2 regions of the Lentzea sp. NPDC102401 genome follow, and region 2 is predicted to be linked to the other one. Evidence: riboswitches for the same ligand, from Rfam matches in the RefSeq annotation. Region 2 holds a riboswitch; the other holds the start of a gene.
What was found. A riboswitch is a leader RNA that binds a small molecule or an ion and turns the genes downstream of it on or off. The one in region 2 is predicted to bind cobalamin.
Positions count from the first base shown of each region.

Region 1 (7,255 bases), on a different contig from region 2:
CGCCGTCACCGCGGACAGCGAACCCATCTACGACCCGAGAGTGCTGCGAGCCCTGAACCTCACCGAAGAGCAAATGGGCCGCACCTGCGACGAGGAACGCGAAGAAGCCAGAAGACGCACGGCCCTCTACCGCGGGGACAAGCCGCTCACCCTCAAGGACCGCGACGTGATCCTCGTGGACGACGGCCTGGCCACCGGAGTCACGGCCAGGGCGGCGCTGCACTGGATCGCCCAGCACGAACCGCGGTCCACGACCCTCGCCGTCCCGGTGGCCGCCAGAGAATCGCTGGCCGCGTTCACGACGCCGGTGATCGCGATCCTTCTCCCGCGCCGCTTCGGCGCGGTCAGCCGCTGGTACGAGGCCTTCGATCAGATCACGGACGAAGAGGTGCTCAGCGCGCTCTCGTAGTGCTCCACCACGGGGAACGGCGAGTAGAAGCGGTGCAGCAGAGCCGACCACTTCGCGTAGTCAGGCCCCTGCCGGAACCCGACGGTGTGCGATTCGACCGAGTCCCAGCGCACGAGCAGCAGGTAGCGCGACGGCGTCTCCAGGCACCGCAGCAGTTCGAGACCGCGGAAGCCCGGCGAGGCGGAGATCAGCTCCCGCGCCTCGCCGAACGCCCACTCGAACTCCTCGGCAGAACCCGGCAGCACGTCCAGCAGGGCGTGCTCCGTGATCACAGCCGGCAGAACCTGATGTCCGAGGCCAGCACGGCCTTGGCACCGATCGCGGCCAGCTCGTCCATCACCTTGTTCGCCTCCTTGCGCGACACCATCGCCCGCACGGCCGCCCAGTCGGGGTTGGCCAGCGGCGCGACGGTCGGCGACTCCAGGCCCGGAGTCAGCGCGATGGCGTCGTCGAGGATCGAACGCGGGCAGTCGTAGTCGAGCATCAGGTACTGCTGCGCGAACACGACGCCCTGGATGCGGGCAGTCAGCTGCTTCTTGGCGGCGGACAGCTCCGAGCCGTGGCGGTGGATGAGGACCGCCTCGGACTCGCAGATCGGCTCGCCGAACGGCACCAGGTCGTGCTGGCGCAGGGTGCGGCCGGAGCCCACCACGTCGGCGATCAGGTCGGCCACGCCCAGCTGGATCGAGATCTCCACGGCGCCGTCGAGCCGGATCACCTTCGCGGTGATGCCGCGGGCCTTCAGGTCGCGGCCCACCAGCCTCGGGTACGCGGTGGCGAGGCGCTTGCCTTCGAGGTCGGAGACCTTCCAGTCGGTGCCGCGAGGCCCCGCGTAGCGGAAGGTCGACGAGCCGAAGCCCAGCGCCAGCAGCTCCTCGACGGAGTTGCCGTTGTCGTCGGCACCCGAGTCGGCGGCCAGGTCGCGGCCGGTGATGCCGAGGTCCAGGTCGCCGGACGCCACGTAGATCGCGATGTCCTTGGGGCGCAGGAAGAAGAACTCGACCTCGTTGTTGTTGTCGAGCACGGTCAGGTCGCGCGGCTCGTGCCTCTGCCGGTAGCCGGCCTCGGTGAGCATGGCGGAGGCGCGTTCAGCGAGCGCGCCCTTGTTCGGGACTGCAACGCGCAGCATGTGAGAAGTCTTCCGTCAGAGGTACTTGTAGACGTCTTCGAGGGTGAGCCCACGGCCCAGCATGAGCACCTGGAGGCGGTAGAGCAGCTGCGAGATCTCTTCGGAGAGCTTCTCGTCGGACTCGTACTCGGCGGCGATCCAGACCTCGCCCGCCTCCTCCAGGACCTTCTTGCCCTGCGCATGGACCCCGGCCTCGAGCGCAGCAACGGTGCCGGAACCCTCCGGCTTGGTGGCGGCTCGTTCGGTCAGTTCAGCGAACAGGGAATCGAAGGTCTTCACGGCACGACATCCTCCCATCCCGGCGACCCCCGTCCACACCGCGGTCGCATCTGTCCCAGGCCGTGGACGCGATCTGTCCTGCATGGACACCCGGTAGCGTGAACTTCTGTGTCTGAGTTCGCCGAGGTCCTCGAAGCACTCCGCCGCGTGCGCGGAATCAACCCGTTCTTCGCGCTCGACGTCGGCCGCCCGGACGAGTCCTGGCTGCCGGGAACGGCGCTGCTGGAGGGCCCGGCGCTCAGGACCACGATCGACGCCATCGCGATCCGGTACAAAGCGGAAGAACCACGCGTAGCGGCCAGCCTGTTCTTCCTCAGCTACACGGCGCGGCTGCTCAGCCCGCTCACGGCCGCGGGCATCCCGATCGACGTCCGCCCGGAGAACCTCTGGTGGCAGCACCACCCGGCGAACGGCCTGAGCGTCCGCATCGACCAGCCACGACTGGGCCCGGAGGCCGCCCAAGCGCTCGCACCGGTGGTGGAGGCGATCCAGGACGTGACCCCGGTGGCGCGTGGATTGTTGTGGGGCAACGCCATGTCGAACATCGCGGGCGCGCTCAAAATGGTTGTGCGCGCACGCATGCTCACCGCCGAGGAAGCGGAAGAACGCGGCGAACGGCTCATGAGCGCCCCGCCGTTCGAACAGGCGGGGGAATTTCTGACTTTTCCCGGAGAGGTCTCGTTCCGGCGTCGGTCGTGTTGTCTCTACTACCGCGTCGCCGCAGGTGGGAAGTGTGGTGACTGTCCACTCGTGAAGTGAGGAACGCAACAACTCTTATGGCCGGTTGTGCTTAACGGGCCGATCAACTTACGGTGCACGCGCCGCAGTGACGGGAAGCCGGTGAAAATCCGGCGCGGTCCTCGCCACTGTGACCGGGAAGCGATCCCCGCCGAGCACGTCACTGGCCCTCGCGAGAGGGCTGGGAAGACGCGGGGGCAGCGTTGATCCGGGAGTCAGGAGACCGGCTGCGGCGCCGCAAGGAGAGTTGACCTTCCACGAGGTATGGAGGAGCCCGTCATGACGAGCCCCGCAGCAAGCCTGTCCGCCGTCCGCGTGCCCAAATGGGCCTTCGCCGTCTCAGTGCTCGGCCTGATCGTCACCTACCTGGTCCTGCAGGAGAACGGCCTCGCGCTCGGCGCGGGTTCCGAGTTGCTGCACGAGTTCTTCCACGACGGGCGCCACGCGCTCGGCGTGCCCTGCCACTAGATCCCCCGATCCCAGGCAGGGAAGACATGACGACGACGTACAAGTCCCTTGCGCTGCGCGGAGTCGCGGCCGGCGGTGTCGCCGGTGTCGCCTCCGCGCTCGTGCAGCTCCTGGTGACCGAGATCCCGATTCGCGCCGCGCTCGCGGTCGAGGAGGCCCGGGAACCCGCCGGTGAGGCCGGCCACCCGCACGGCGGCGAGGAAGAGCTGGTCAGCCGCGGCGCGCAGATCGCGGGCGGCATGCTCGGCGTGGTGATCGTCGGCATCGCGGTGGGCCTGGTGTTCGCCACGGCCTACGCGCTGTCGAAGCGCTGGTTCACCGGCAGCACGCCGTTCAGCCGCAGCTTCGCGTTCGGTGCCGCGGTGTTCGGTGCCGTGGCATTGCTGCCGTGGCTCAAGTACCCGGCCAACCCGCCCGCCGTGGGCGACCCGGAGACGGTGAACTACCGGACCGCGCTCTACCTCGGTGTGGTGGTGGCCGGTCTGGTGATCGTGTGGGCCGCGAGCTGGCTCGCCGAACAGCTGCGCGCGCAGTCGCAGCCGGTGCGGACCACGGCCGTGCTGCTCGCGGTGGCCGCGGCCGTCGCGGTGGTGCTGCTGGCGTTCCCCGCGCCGCCGGACACGATCCCCGCGGACATGCCGGTGAACGTGCTGTGGCAGTTCCGCCTCAGTTCGCTCGCCCAGCTCGCCACGCTCTACGTCGGCATCGGCGTGGTGTTCGGCCTGCTGATCGACCCGGCCGCGCGCAGGGCCAAGGCCCCTGAGAAGGCCGCTGTCGCCTGATGGTGTGGGGTGGCCACGCGGCCACCCCACACCCGTCTAAAGAGACTTCAGGACCTCGGCGTCCACGCCGACCAGCGAGTCGCGGAAGATCCGCCGCTCCCCCGCCGCCACCTCGACGTCGCACGGCACGACCAGCACGGTGCACCCGGCCGCCACCGCCGCGGCCACTCCGGTGGGCGAGTCCTCGATCGCCACGCACCGCGCCGCGTCCACTCCCAGCAGCCGTGCCGCCTTCAGGTACGGCTCGGGCAGCGGCTTGTTCAGCCCGTCCACCTCGTCGCCGCACACGGTGACGTCGAACAGGTCCCGCCCGATCGTGTCCAGCGCGACCTCGGTCAGCGAGCGCTCGGTCGACGTCACGAGAGCCATCGGCACGCCCGACGCGCGCACCGCCCGCAGGGCCTCGGCTGCGCCCGGACGCCACGGCAGGCCCGCGCGGAACACCTCTTCGGTGCGGCGGGAGATCCAGGCGGCGCCGTCGGCCATGTCGGCCTCGGTGGGCTCGATGCCGACGTCGGCGAACAGCAGGCGCATCGTCGTCGGTACGTTGCTACCGACCATGCGTTCGCGGGTGTCCGGGGAGAGCACGCCGCCCAGCTTCTCCGCGTACTCGTAGAGCGGGATGTCCCACAGCTTCTCGGAGTCCAGCAGCGTGCCGTCCATGTCCCATAGGACACCGTGAAGATCAGACACAGCCAGGTCAGACATTGAAGTACTTCGCCTCCGGATGGTGCGCCACGAAGGCGTCGGTGGACTGTTCCGGGTGGAGCTGAAGTTCCTCGGACAGCGAGACCCCGATGCGCGACGGATCGAGTAGCTCGACGACGCGCTTGCGGTCTTCCATCCCGGGGCAGGCGCCGTAGCCGCGCGCCGCTGTGGCCGAGTGTGAAGTACTCCTCGGCGGCGACGGTGCCGCCGGTGGGCCGGACGAGTTCCTCGCGGACTCGCTCGTGCCAGTACTCGGCCAGCGCTTCGGTGAGCTGGACCCCCAGTCCGTGGACTTCCAGGTGCTCACGATACGCGTTCTCGCCGAACAGTTCGTTCGCGTGGCCGGCGATCGGCGGGCCTGTCGTCACGAGACGGAACGCGATGACGTCGACCTCGCCGGACTCCTTCGGGCGCCAGAAGTCGGACAGGCACGACCTCCGATCCCTTCTCCGGCGCGGAAAAGTGAACCGGAAGCGCTCAGCGGACGAGCTGGCGGGTTCTTCCAGAACGACTAGATCGTCGCCGTCGGAGACGCACGGAAGTAGCCGCGGACGACGGCGGCGTGGGCAAGAACACCTTCCGCGGCAAGGCGTTCCATCCGGTAGCGCAGGCGTGGGCGGCCCTCGGTCGCGACCGGGTCCTCGTAGGCCGGGCCGCTGCCGCGCACGCCCTTGAGGCCCCACTGGGCCAACGTCGCACGCTCGTCCAGCGACGCCGAGCAGTCCGCGACCGGGATGCCCTTCACGACCCGGCTGCCCAGAACGGCAGGGCCGGGATCGGGTTTCCGACAGCCACGTCGGAGCGACCGGTCACGACTTCTTCCTCCACCGCAACGGCTTTGCGGCCGCGGCGATGCGCGGGGAACGTTCGCGACGGGCCTTGCGTTCCGCGGCCTTCTCCCGCATCTCGGCGTCCAGCACAGGAGCCTCGCCGCGCTTGGCGGCCATGATCGAGTCCTTCAGACGCAGGCCCTCGAAGGCGTCGCGGGCGTAGCGGGCGTCGCCGAAGTACATCTCCGTCAGGTCGTTCAGCACCTGACGGGGCGGCCAAGCTCAGTCCGAAGGAGACGTTCGACAGGCCCAGAGTCGTTCACACGTCCGGAAAACGACGCTTGAGCTCACGGATCGTCTCGACGGCGTCGCGGCGCACCTCCTCCTGGCCGGTGGAGATCGGGAACGTCAGGCAGTCGACGATGATGTCGCCGACGCGCATGCCCCAGTCGGTCGTCAGGTCCTCCCAGGTGGCGACGCGAACCTTCCACTCGGCCGTGCGGGCCTGGCCCTCGTCGTCGATGCACAGCGCCACGACCGCCGCGCCGCGCTCCGAGACGAGCCGCATGATCTTCCGGAACCGGGATTCGGGACCGTCGCCGTCCTCGTAGTTCACCGAGTTGACGACACCGCGGCCGCCAAGGCACTCCAGACCGGCCTGGAGAACCCTGAGCTCGGTGGGGTCGAGCACGATCGGCAACGTGATCGGGACGTACCGGCCCTCGGCGGTCGTCGCGCGCTCGGCGGTCGTCGCGCGCTCGGCGCCGAGCACGAACCGGGAGGTCGCGGACTTGCCGAACTCGTTCGCGACCTCCCGCGCCGCGTTCGGACAGGTGGAGGATCTGGTCCGGAATGTCGTGCTCGGCCAGGTTCGCGAGGTTCGCGCCGACCGTGTTCGTCTCCACGGCGTCGCACGACGTCCGGGCGGGGGACGTTCAGGATCTCGTCGCAGCCCTCGAGACCGTTGAAGTCGTCCGGGGAGAGGTCGACGGCCTGAAGCAGGGCGCCGTCAGCGACGACAACGCGGTTCACCAGCGCTTCCAGCAACGGCGACTCTCCGCGATCGCGCATGGGCCAAGCCTACGATGAGTTGACTGGCCGAACCCGTAGTCTGGCGCCGTGAACGATCCGTCCCAGGAATCCCCGACCCCCTCGAACCCGCGCATCCCGCTCACGGCTCCGATCATGGTCTGTGCGTTCGAAGGCTGGAACGACGCCGGCGACGCCGCCAGCACCGCGATCGAGCACCTCCAACTCACCTGGGACGCCACCCCGCTCGCCGAGATCGACCCGGACGACTACTACGACTTCCAGGTGACGCGCCCCACCGTGCGCATGGTGGACGGCGTCACGCGAAGGGTCGACTGGCCGACGACGCGGCTGTCGGTGTGCCGCCCTCCCGGTTCCGACGTGGACGTGATCCTCGTGCACGGCATCGAACCGAACATGAGGTGGCGCAAGTTCGCCGCCGAGCTGCTGGGCCACATCGACGCTCTCGGGGTGACGACGGTGGTGACGCTGGGCGCCCTGCTGATGGACACGCCCCACACGCGCCCGGTCCCGGTCACCGGCACGGCCTACGACGCGGACGCCGCCGAGAAGTTCGGCCTGGAGCACTCGAAGTACGAGGGCCCGACCGGCATCGTCGGCGTGTTCCAGGACGCGTGCGTGCAGGCGGGCATCCCGGCGATCTCGTTCTGGGCCGCCGTGCCGCACTACGTGTCGCAGCCGCCCTCCCCCAAGGCCACGCTGGCCCTGCTGCACCGCGTGGAGGAGGTGCTCGACATCGAGGTCCCGCTCGGCGCGCTGCCGGAGCAGGCCGAGGAGTGGGAGCGCACGGTCACCGAGATGGCCGACGAGGACGAGGACGTGCGCAACTACGTGCGCGCCCTGGAAGAGCGCGGCGACGCGGAGCTGCAGATCACCGAGGCCTCGGGTGACGACATCGCCGCGGAGTTCGAGCGCTACCTGC
Region 1 is NZ_JBIWKS010000002.1:803,282-810,536, reverse strand. It holds gene ACIRG5_RS09290 (phosphoribosyltransferase) at 1-409, shown strand, start outside; gene ACIRG5_RS09285 (antibiotic biosynthesis monooxygenase family protein) at 370-681, opposite strand; gene hisG (ATP phosphoribosyltransferase) at 678-1,538, opposite strand; gene ACIRG5_RS09275 (phosphoribosyl-ATP diphosphatase) at 1,554-1,817, opposite strand; gene ACIRG5_RS09270 ((2Fe-2S)-binding protein) at 1,926-2,576, shown strand; cobalamin riboswitch at 2,647-2,781, shown strand; gene ACIRG5_RS09265 (CbtB-domain containing protein) at 2,835-3,023, shown strand; gene ACIRG5_RS09260 (CbtA family protein) at 3,050-3,805, shown strand; gene ACIRG5_RS09255 (HAD family hydrolase) at 3,842-4,468, opposite strand; partial or broken gene ACIRG5_RS09250 (vitamin B12 dependent-methionine synthase activation domain-containing protein) at 4,506-5,986, opposite strand; gene ACIRG5_RS09245 (hypothetical protein) at 6,175-6,372, shown strand; gene ACIRG5_RS09240 (PAC2 family protein) at 6,403-7,255, shown strand, end outside.
Region 1: linked by a shared signal. The riboswitch ahead of ACIRG5_RS09265 (CbtB-domain containing protein) and the one ahead of metE (5-methyltetrahydropteroyltriglutamate--homocysteine S-methyltransferase) in region 2 are both predicted to bind cobalamin.

Region 2 (7,255 bases):
AGGTCGCGGATCTCGTCGCGCAACGCCAGCGCCACCTGGTTCGCCGTGTCGGCGAGCGGCTGGTCGTCGCGGACGAACGACCACGCGAGGATCGTCACCGGGCCGGTCAGCATTCCCTTGACCGGCTTGGACGTCAACGACTGCGCGTAGGTGCTCCACGGCACCGTCATCGCCTTCGGGCGCGAGATGTCGCCGTGGATGATCGGCGGCCGCACACACCGCGACCCGTACGACTGCACCCACGCGAACTCCGTGCTGGCGAAGCCTTCCAGGTGTTCGGCGAAGTACTGGACCATGTCGTTGCGCTCGGGTTCGCCGTGCACCAGCACGTCCAGGCCGATGTCCTCCTGCAGGTCGATCACGCGACCGATCTCGTCCCGCATCCGCTGCCCGTACTCGTCCTCGGTGATCTCACCGTTCCTGACCGCCGCGCGTGCCCTGCGGATGTCGCCGGTCTGCGGGAACGACCCGATCGTCGTGGTCGCGAGGGGCGGCAACCCGAGCCGGGCCTGCTGGGCCGCGGCACGGTCCTCGTACGGCGCGCGGAGGCCGTGCTCCGGCCGCAACGACGCGATGCGCGCCCGGACGTGGTCGTCGCGGCGCGGGCTGGGCACCTGGTGCCTCGCCTCGTCGGCCCAGCCGCCGTCGGCCCCGTCGCGCAAAGCCTTGCCCAGCACCACGATCTCGCGCACCTTCTGCCTGGCGAACGCCAGCCGTGCCCGCACGTCCGGCTCCAGGGTCTCGGCCTCCAGGTCGTACGGCACGTGCAGCAGCGTGGAGGACGACGACACGACGACCTCGCGCGCCGAACCCAGCAGTGTCGCGGCCTTCGCCAGCGCGGCGTGCAGGTCGGTGCGCCACACGTTGCGGCCGTCGACCAGACCTGCCACCAGGATCTTGTCGCGCAACGCGGGGATCGCCACCGACGTGTCCGGTGCGCTGACCAGGTCGATGCCGATCGCCTCGACCTGCGAGGAGGCCAGGATCGGCAACGCCTCGCCCAGGTCGCCGTAGTAGCCGGTGACCAGCAGTTTCGACCTGCCAGGCAGCCCGCTCAGCGTCCGGTACGTGCGGCGCAACGCGTTCAGTTCGGCCGGTGTGCGGTCGGCGGCGAACGCCGGTTCGTCGATCTGCACCCACTCGACGCCCTCGACGCGCAGGCGGCCGAGTAGTTCGACGTACGCCTCCAGCAGGCGGTCGAGCAGCGTCAGCGGTGCGAAACCGGGGACCGTGCTCTTGGCCAGCAACAGGTACGTGACCGGACCGAGCAGCGCGGGCCGGGTCGTGATGCCGAGTTCGAGCGCCTCGCGGTACTCGGCGATCGGCTTGTCGCCGGCCAGCCGGAACTCGGTGTCCGGGCCCAGTTCCGGCACCAGGTAGTGGTAGTTCGTGTCGAACCACTTCGTCAGTTCCAGGGCCGCGGCGCCGTCCCGGCCGCGTGCTGCCGCGAAGTAGGTGTCCAGTTCGGACAGTCCGAGGTCGCGGAACCGCTGGGGGATCGCGTCGAAGAGGAACGAGGTGTCGAGCACCTGGTCGTAGAACGAGAACGTGTTCGACGGCACGGAGTCCAGTTCGGACAGTTCGGTCCAGGTCTGCGCCCGCAGGTTCCTGGCGGTCTCCCGCAGTGCGGCTTCGTCGATCTTCCCGGCCCAGTACTGCTCGACCGCGCGCTTCAGTTCGCGCTTCGGTCCGATCCGGGGATAGCCGAAAACAGTGCTGCCAATGGTCACAAGCTCTCTCCTCGCGAGCGTGCGGAAGCACCGGAGACACGCGAGCAGGGCGGCACGGAGCCGCGCCCGTCAGCCCGCCCGAGAGGCTCCGGAGCACCGCGCACCGGGTCGGCGCGCGGACCGGCGGCAGGTCTTCGGACTCGTGGGCGTCTCGCGCGCTCCTACCGGCCGTCGCTTCCCAGATCTGGCAGACCCAGTGCTTCTGACGGCTTTCGTTCCCACTCACCGCTGCGGGGCAGTCCCGGACTCGCACCGGGTTCCCTTTTGCTCCACCCGGAACGAGTCCGGGTGAACCGCTGGCAGTACCGACACTAGCGGGACGCGCCGAGCATGCCCAGCGCCATGGCCGCGTATTGGATGGTGAGATCACTCAAGTCGACCGGCCCGGCGGGGGAGTACCACCGGGAGACGCCGCTGCACATCTCCAGCAACGCCAGCCGGGCGACGCTCGGATCGGCCACCGTCAGCTTGCGCGCCCTCACGCCGTCGTCGATCGCGTCCTGCCAGAAGTGCTCGTAGCGGTCGCGCAACGCCACGATCTCCTCGCGGCCCTCGCCGGTCAGCGCACGCATCTCGCCGTCCACCACCGCGGTCTCGCGCGGCTTCTCGGCGTGCGCCCGCACGTGCATCTTGACCAGTGAGACGAGACGGTCCGTCTCGTCGCCGGTGATCTGCTCGGCCTTGCCGATCAACTCGGTGAGGCTCGTGCGCATGATCTCGACCAGGAGATCTTCCTTGGTGCCCATGTAGTGGTAGAGCGTGGCCGACGAGAGCCCGGCGGCCTGCGCGAGGTCGCGGATGCCGGTGCCGTGGAAGCCGCGTTCGGCGAACAAGCGCACGGCGGCCTCGCGGACCCGTTCCTCCGTCGTCATCTGCTGCCTCCCTTGACCGCCTGGACGCCCTCACTCTAGCGTCAGGGCCGATCGATCGATCGATCGAAGGGGAGAGATGACCGTCGACTACTCCTGTGCCGAGGGCATCGCGCAGGTGCACCTGAACCGTCCGGAACGGCTCAACGCCGTCGTCCCGGCGCTGGTCGAGGACCTGCTGGCCGCGTTCGCACGGGCACGTGAGGACGGGGCGCGGGTGATCGTGCTGGCGGGCCGTGGCAAGTCGTTCTGCGCCGGCCACGACCTGAAGGAGCCGGTCCCGGTCGAGACCGAGGAGCAGACGCGGGCACGGCTGGAGCGCATCCAGGACGTGACCCGGGCGATCCGCGACTTCCCCGGCATCGTGATCGCGGCGGTTCACGGCTACGCGCTCGGTGCGGGCGCGGAGTTCGCGCTGGGATGCGACCTGGTCGTGGCGCAGACCAGCGCGGAATTCGGGTTTCCCGAGGTCGGCGTGGGGCTCAGTGTGACGGGCGGGATCTCCAGCCTGCTGCCGAAGCTCGTCGGCCTGGCGCGCGCCAAGGAGATGCTCCTGCTCGGGGAACGGATTCACCCTCCCCGCGCGCACCAACTGGGGCTGATCAACTCCTACGCCCTGAACCACGAGAAGCACGCGATGAAGCTCGCGCGCCGCATCGCCGAACAGCCACCGGTCGCGGCCGGGCTCGCGAAACGGGCGCTCGACCTGGGCCTGGACTCGACGCTGGAGCAGGCGATGGCGACCGAGGTCGACCACGCGATCGTCACGAGCCTGTCCGGCGAGGGGGACGAGCCGCGGGAGGAGTTCGGCCGTGGCTGACCTGATCTCCGCGCTGCGGACGGCCGTGACGCGATGGCCGGACAAGACCGCGTGGACGTTCGATCCGGGCGGCGCGTTCACGTTCGCCCAGATCGACGCGCTGTCCGACGGGTACGCGCAGGCGTTGCGGGACAGGGGGATCCGCGCGGGTGACCGGGTCGGGATCATGCTGCGGAACGTGCCGGAGTTCCCGCTGGTGTGGTTCGCGCTGATCAAGCTCGGTGCCACCGCCGTGCCGCTCAACGTCAAGTACCGCTCGGCCGACGCCGATCACGTGCTGCGGACCGCCGAGGTGGCCGCCGTGGTCAGTACCGAGGAGTTCCGGCCGCTGCTCGCCGATCACGTGGTGCACTTCGTCGAAGAGCTTGAGCCCGCCGACGGGTTCGTGCAGGGCGAGGTGGCCGCGCCGGTCAGCCTGCAGTTCACCTCAGGTACCACGGGAAAGCCGAAAGCCTGCGTGCTGTCGCACTCCTACTGGCTGACGCTCGGCGGCAGCCTGGCCGAGCACTTCCCGCACCTGAGCTCCGACGACGTGATGCTGACGGCACAACCGTTCCACTACATCGATCCACAGTGGAACGTCGTCGCGGCGCTGCTCTCCGGCGCGCATCTCGTGGTGCTGGACGGCTTTCACCCGTCCTCGTTCTGGGCGAAGGTCCGCGAGCACGGCGTGACCTACTTCTACTGCCTCGGCGCGATGCCGGCGTTGCTGCTGCGCATGCCGCCCGACCCGCTGGACCGAGAGCATTCCGTTCGAGTCGTGCAGGCCTCGGCGATCCCGCCCGCCCTGCACGCCGAACTGGAGGAGCGGTGGGGTGTCGGCTGGTTCGAGGCGTTCGGCATGACCGAGACCGGCGCCGACCTCCGCATCACCGCCGAGGACCACGACCGGTTCGTCGGCACGGGCTGTCTCGGGCTGCCCGCGCCGCATCGCGAGGCCAGGATCGTGGACGGCGAACTGTGGCTGCGCGGCCCCGGCATGATGGACGGCTACCTGGGCCTGCCCTCGCCGTTCGCGGACGGCTGGTTCCGCACCGGCGACCTGGCGCGGATCGAGGACGGCCGCGTCTACCACCTCGGCCGCAGCAAGGACATGATCCGGCGCAGCGGCGAGAACGTGGCCGCGCACGAGGTCGAGGAAGTACTGATGTCGCACCCGTCGGTGCGGCTCGCGGCCGTGATCGGCGTTCCGGACGACATTCGCGGTGAGGAGGTGAAAGCGTTCGTCGTCGGAGAAGTCACTGATCAGGAGCTCGCCGCGTTCTGCGCGGAAAGACTGGCGTCGTTCAAGGTTCCGCGTTTCTGGGAGTTCCGCGAGGATCTACCGCGCACCCCGTCCGAACGCGTCGCCAAGGAGCTGCTGCGGTGAGCTTTCACTGGGAGAGCCCGGTCTTCTTCGATGAGCTGGACCTGAACGGCACCTTGCACAACTCGCGGTTCGCACTGCACGTCGAACGAGCCCAGTCCGCGCTGTTCGAGTCGATGGGTTTCGGCTGGTCGTCCTACGCCGACCGCGATCCAGACCTGAACTACGTGGTCAAGGAACTGCACGTCGAGTTCAACGCGGCCTTCACCGCGCCCGGCGTGCTCCCGGTCGAGATCACCGCCGACCGCATCGGCACCACCAGCGCCCGCTACGGCTTTCGTTGCGGCCGTTACGCCTCCGGCTACCGGGTGATCGTCAAGGTCGGCCAGGACGGCCGTCCCGCACCGTGGAGCGACTGGTACCGCATGGCTTTCGAAGGGCTCTCATGATCAGGGCGGACCTGCTGCTGACGAACGCCGAGTTCGTGACGCTGGACGGCCCGGCATCCGCGCTCGCCGTGCTGGGCGACCGGATCGTGGCGCTGGAGGAGGTCCCGGCCCGCGAGGTCGTCGACCTTCAGGGCGCGACCGTCACGCCGGGCTTCCACGACGCCCACAACCACATGGCGTGGTTCGGGCTCACTCTGTCCGAAGTGGACTGCCGGGTCACGAGCCTCGACGCGCTCTACGCGGCAGTCGAAGCCGCGCCGGACGGCGAGTGGGTCGTCGGCCACGGCTACGACCAGAACAAGTGCGGTGGCCACCCGACCCGCGACGGCCTGGACCGCGTCGCGCGCGGCCGCAAGGTGTGGATCAAGCACACGTCCGGCCACATGTGCGTGGTGAACACGCCCGTGCTGGAAGCGCTGGGGATCTCGGAGAGCGCGGTCGAGGTCTCCGGCGGGCTCGTCGTCACGGAGAACGGCCGGCCGACGGGTTTGCTGCAGGAACAGGCCCAGCAACTGGTCGGCCCGCTCGTGCTGCCCTACCCGGTGGACACCCTGGTCGACGCGATCGACCGCGCCGGTCGCGTGTACCTGAGCGAGGGCATCACGAGCTGCGTCGAGGCGGGCGTCGGCGGCGGCTGGATCGGCAGGTCCCCGGTCGAGCTGGAGGCCTACCACCGCGCCCGCGACCGGGGAAAGCTGCACGTCCGCGTCGAGTTGATGATCGCCGCCGATGCCCTGCACCCCGTGACCGAACTGGGTCTGGGCCTCGATCTGGGCGTCCGCACCGGCTTCGGCGACGACTGGCTGCGCATCGGCCCGACCAAGATCTTCTCCGACGGCTCGCTGATCGGCCACACCGCCGCGATGTGCCACGACTTCGCCGACACCCCGGGCAACCACGGCTACCTGCAGGACTCCTCGGAAGCGTTGCGATCAAAGATCATCGCCGCCCACCGGGGAGGCTGGCGCGTCGCCACGCACGCGATCGGCGACGCGGCCATCGACCTGGTCCTGGACGCCTACGAGGAAGCGCACCGCCTCGACCCGCGCCCGGACGTCCGCCACCGCATCGAACACTTCGGCGTGGCCCGCCCCGACCAGGTCGAGCGCGCGGTCGCGTTGGGCGTGATCGCCGTGCCCCAGGGCCGTTTCGTCAACGAGATCGGCGACGGCATGCTGACAGCGCTCGGCCCGGACCGCGCCGCGTGGGCCTACCGCCAACGCTCGCTGCTCGACGCGGGCATGACCGTCCCCGGTAGCTCGGACCGCCCGGTGGTGAACGGCGCCCCGTTGCTCGGCATGCACGACATGGTCGAGCAGCTCACGTCGTCCGGCACGCCGTTCAGCCCGGCCGAGGCGGTGACGGGCCTGGAAGCGTTGCGCGCCTACACCTACGGCTCCGCCTACGCCAGCAAACAGGAACACCTCAAGGGCACCCTGACCGTGGGCAAACTCGCGGACCTCGTCGTGCTCTCGGACAACCCGGTCACCGCCGGCCGGATCAAGGACATCCAGGTGCTGCGCACGATGGTGGGAGGACAGTTCCGGTGAGGCTCGTAGCCGCTTCTTCGCTGACGCCAGAGGAACTCGCGCACGTCCAGCAGATCTACTTCGACGGCTTCGAGCCACACCTGCGCGCGTCGTTCGACGACCTGCTCGCCGACACCGCCCTGGTCCTGATGGACGACAAACCGCTCGGCTTCGCCGTCCTGCGCACCCTCGGCGACACCGGCTGGGTCTACCTGCGCTACTTCACCGTGGGGGAAAAGGGCCGCGGCCTCGGCGAACACCTGTGGACGCACCTGCGCGCCGTCATGACCGCCGCGGGCCACACCCGGATCATCTACGACGTCGAGGACCCGGCCCAGCACGGCATCGACCCGTCCGAGGAACGCGTCCGGCACCGCCGCATCGCGTTCTACCGCCGCCTCGGCGCCGTGCTGCTGCCCGTCAACGGCTACCTGCCGCCGCAGGGCAGCGCCGGTTACCCGATGCTGCTGATGGCGGCGGACTACGTCGCCCAGACCCCGGCCGCCGCCGACGACCTGGCCCGCATCACCGTGGCCGTGTACGAGCACCGGT
Region 2 is NZ_JBIWKS010000005.1:419,450-426,704, reverse strand. It holds gene metE (5-methyltetrahydropteroyltriglutamate--homocysteine S-methyltransferase) at 1-1,730, opposite strand, end outside; cobalamin riboswitch at 1,838-2,043, opposite strand; gene ACIRG5_RS20910 (TetR/AcrR family transcriptional regulator) at 2,042-2,602, opposite strand; gene ACIRG5_RS20905 (enoyl-CoA hydratase/isomerase family protein) at 2,679-3,419, shown strand; gene ACIRG5_RS20900 (AMP-binding protein) at 3,412-4,788, shown strand; gene ACIRG5_RS20895 (acyl-CoA thioesterase) at 4,785-5,174, shown strand; gene ACIRG5_RS20890 (amidohydrolase) at 5,171-6,724, shown strand; gene ACIRG5_RS20885 (GNAT family N-acetyltransferase) at 6,721-7,255, shown strand, end outside.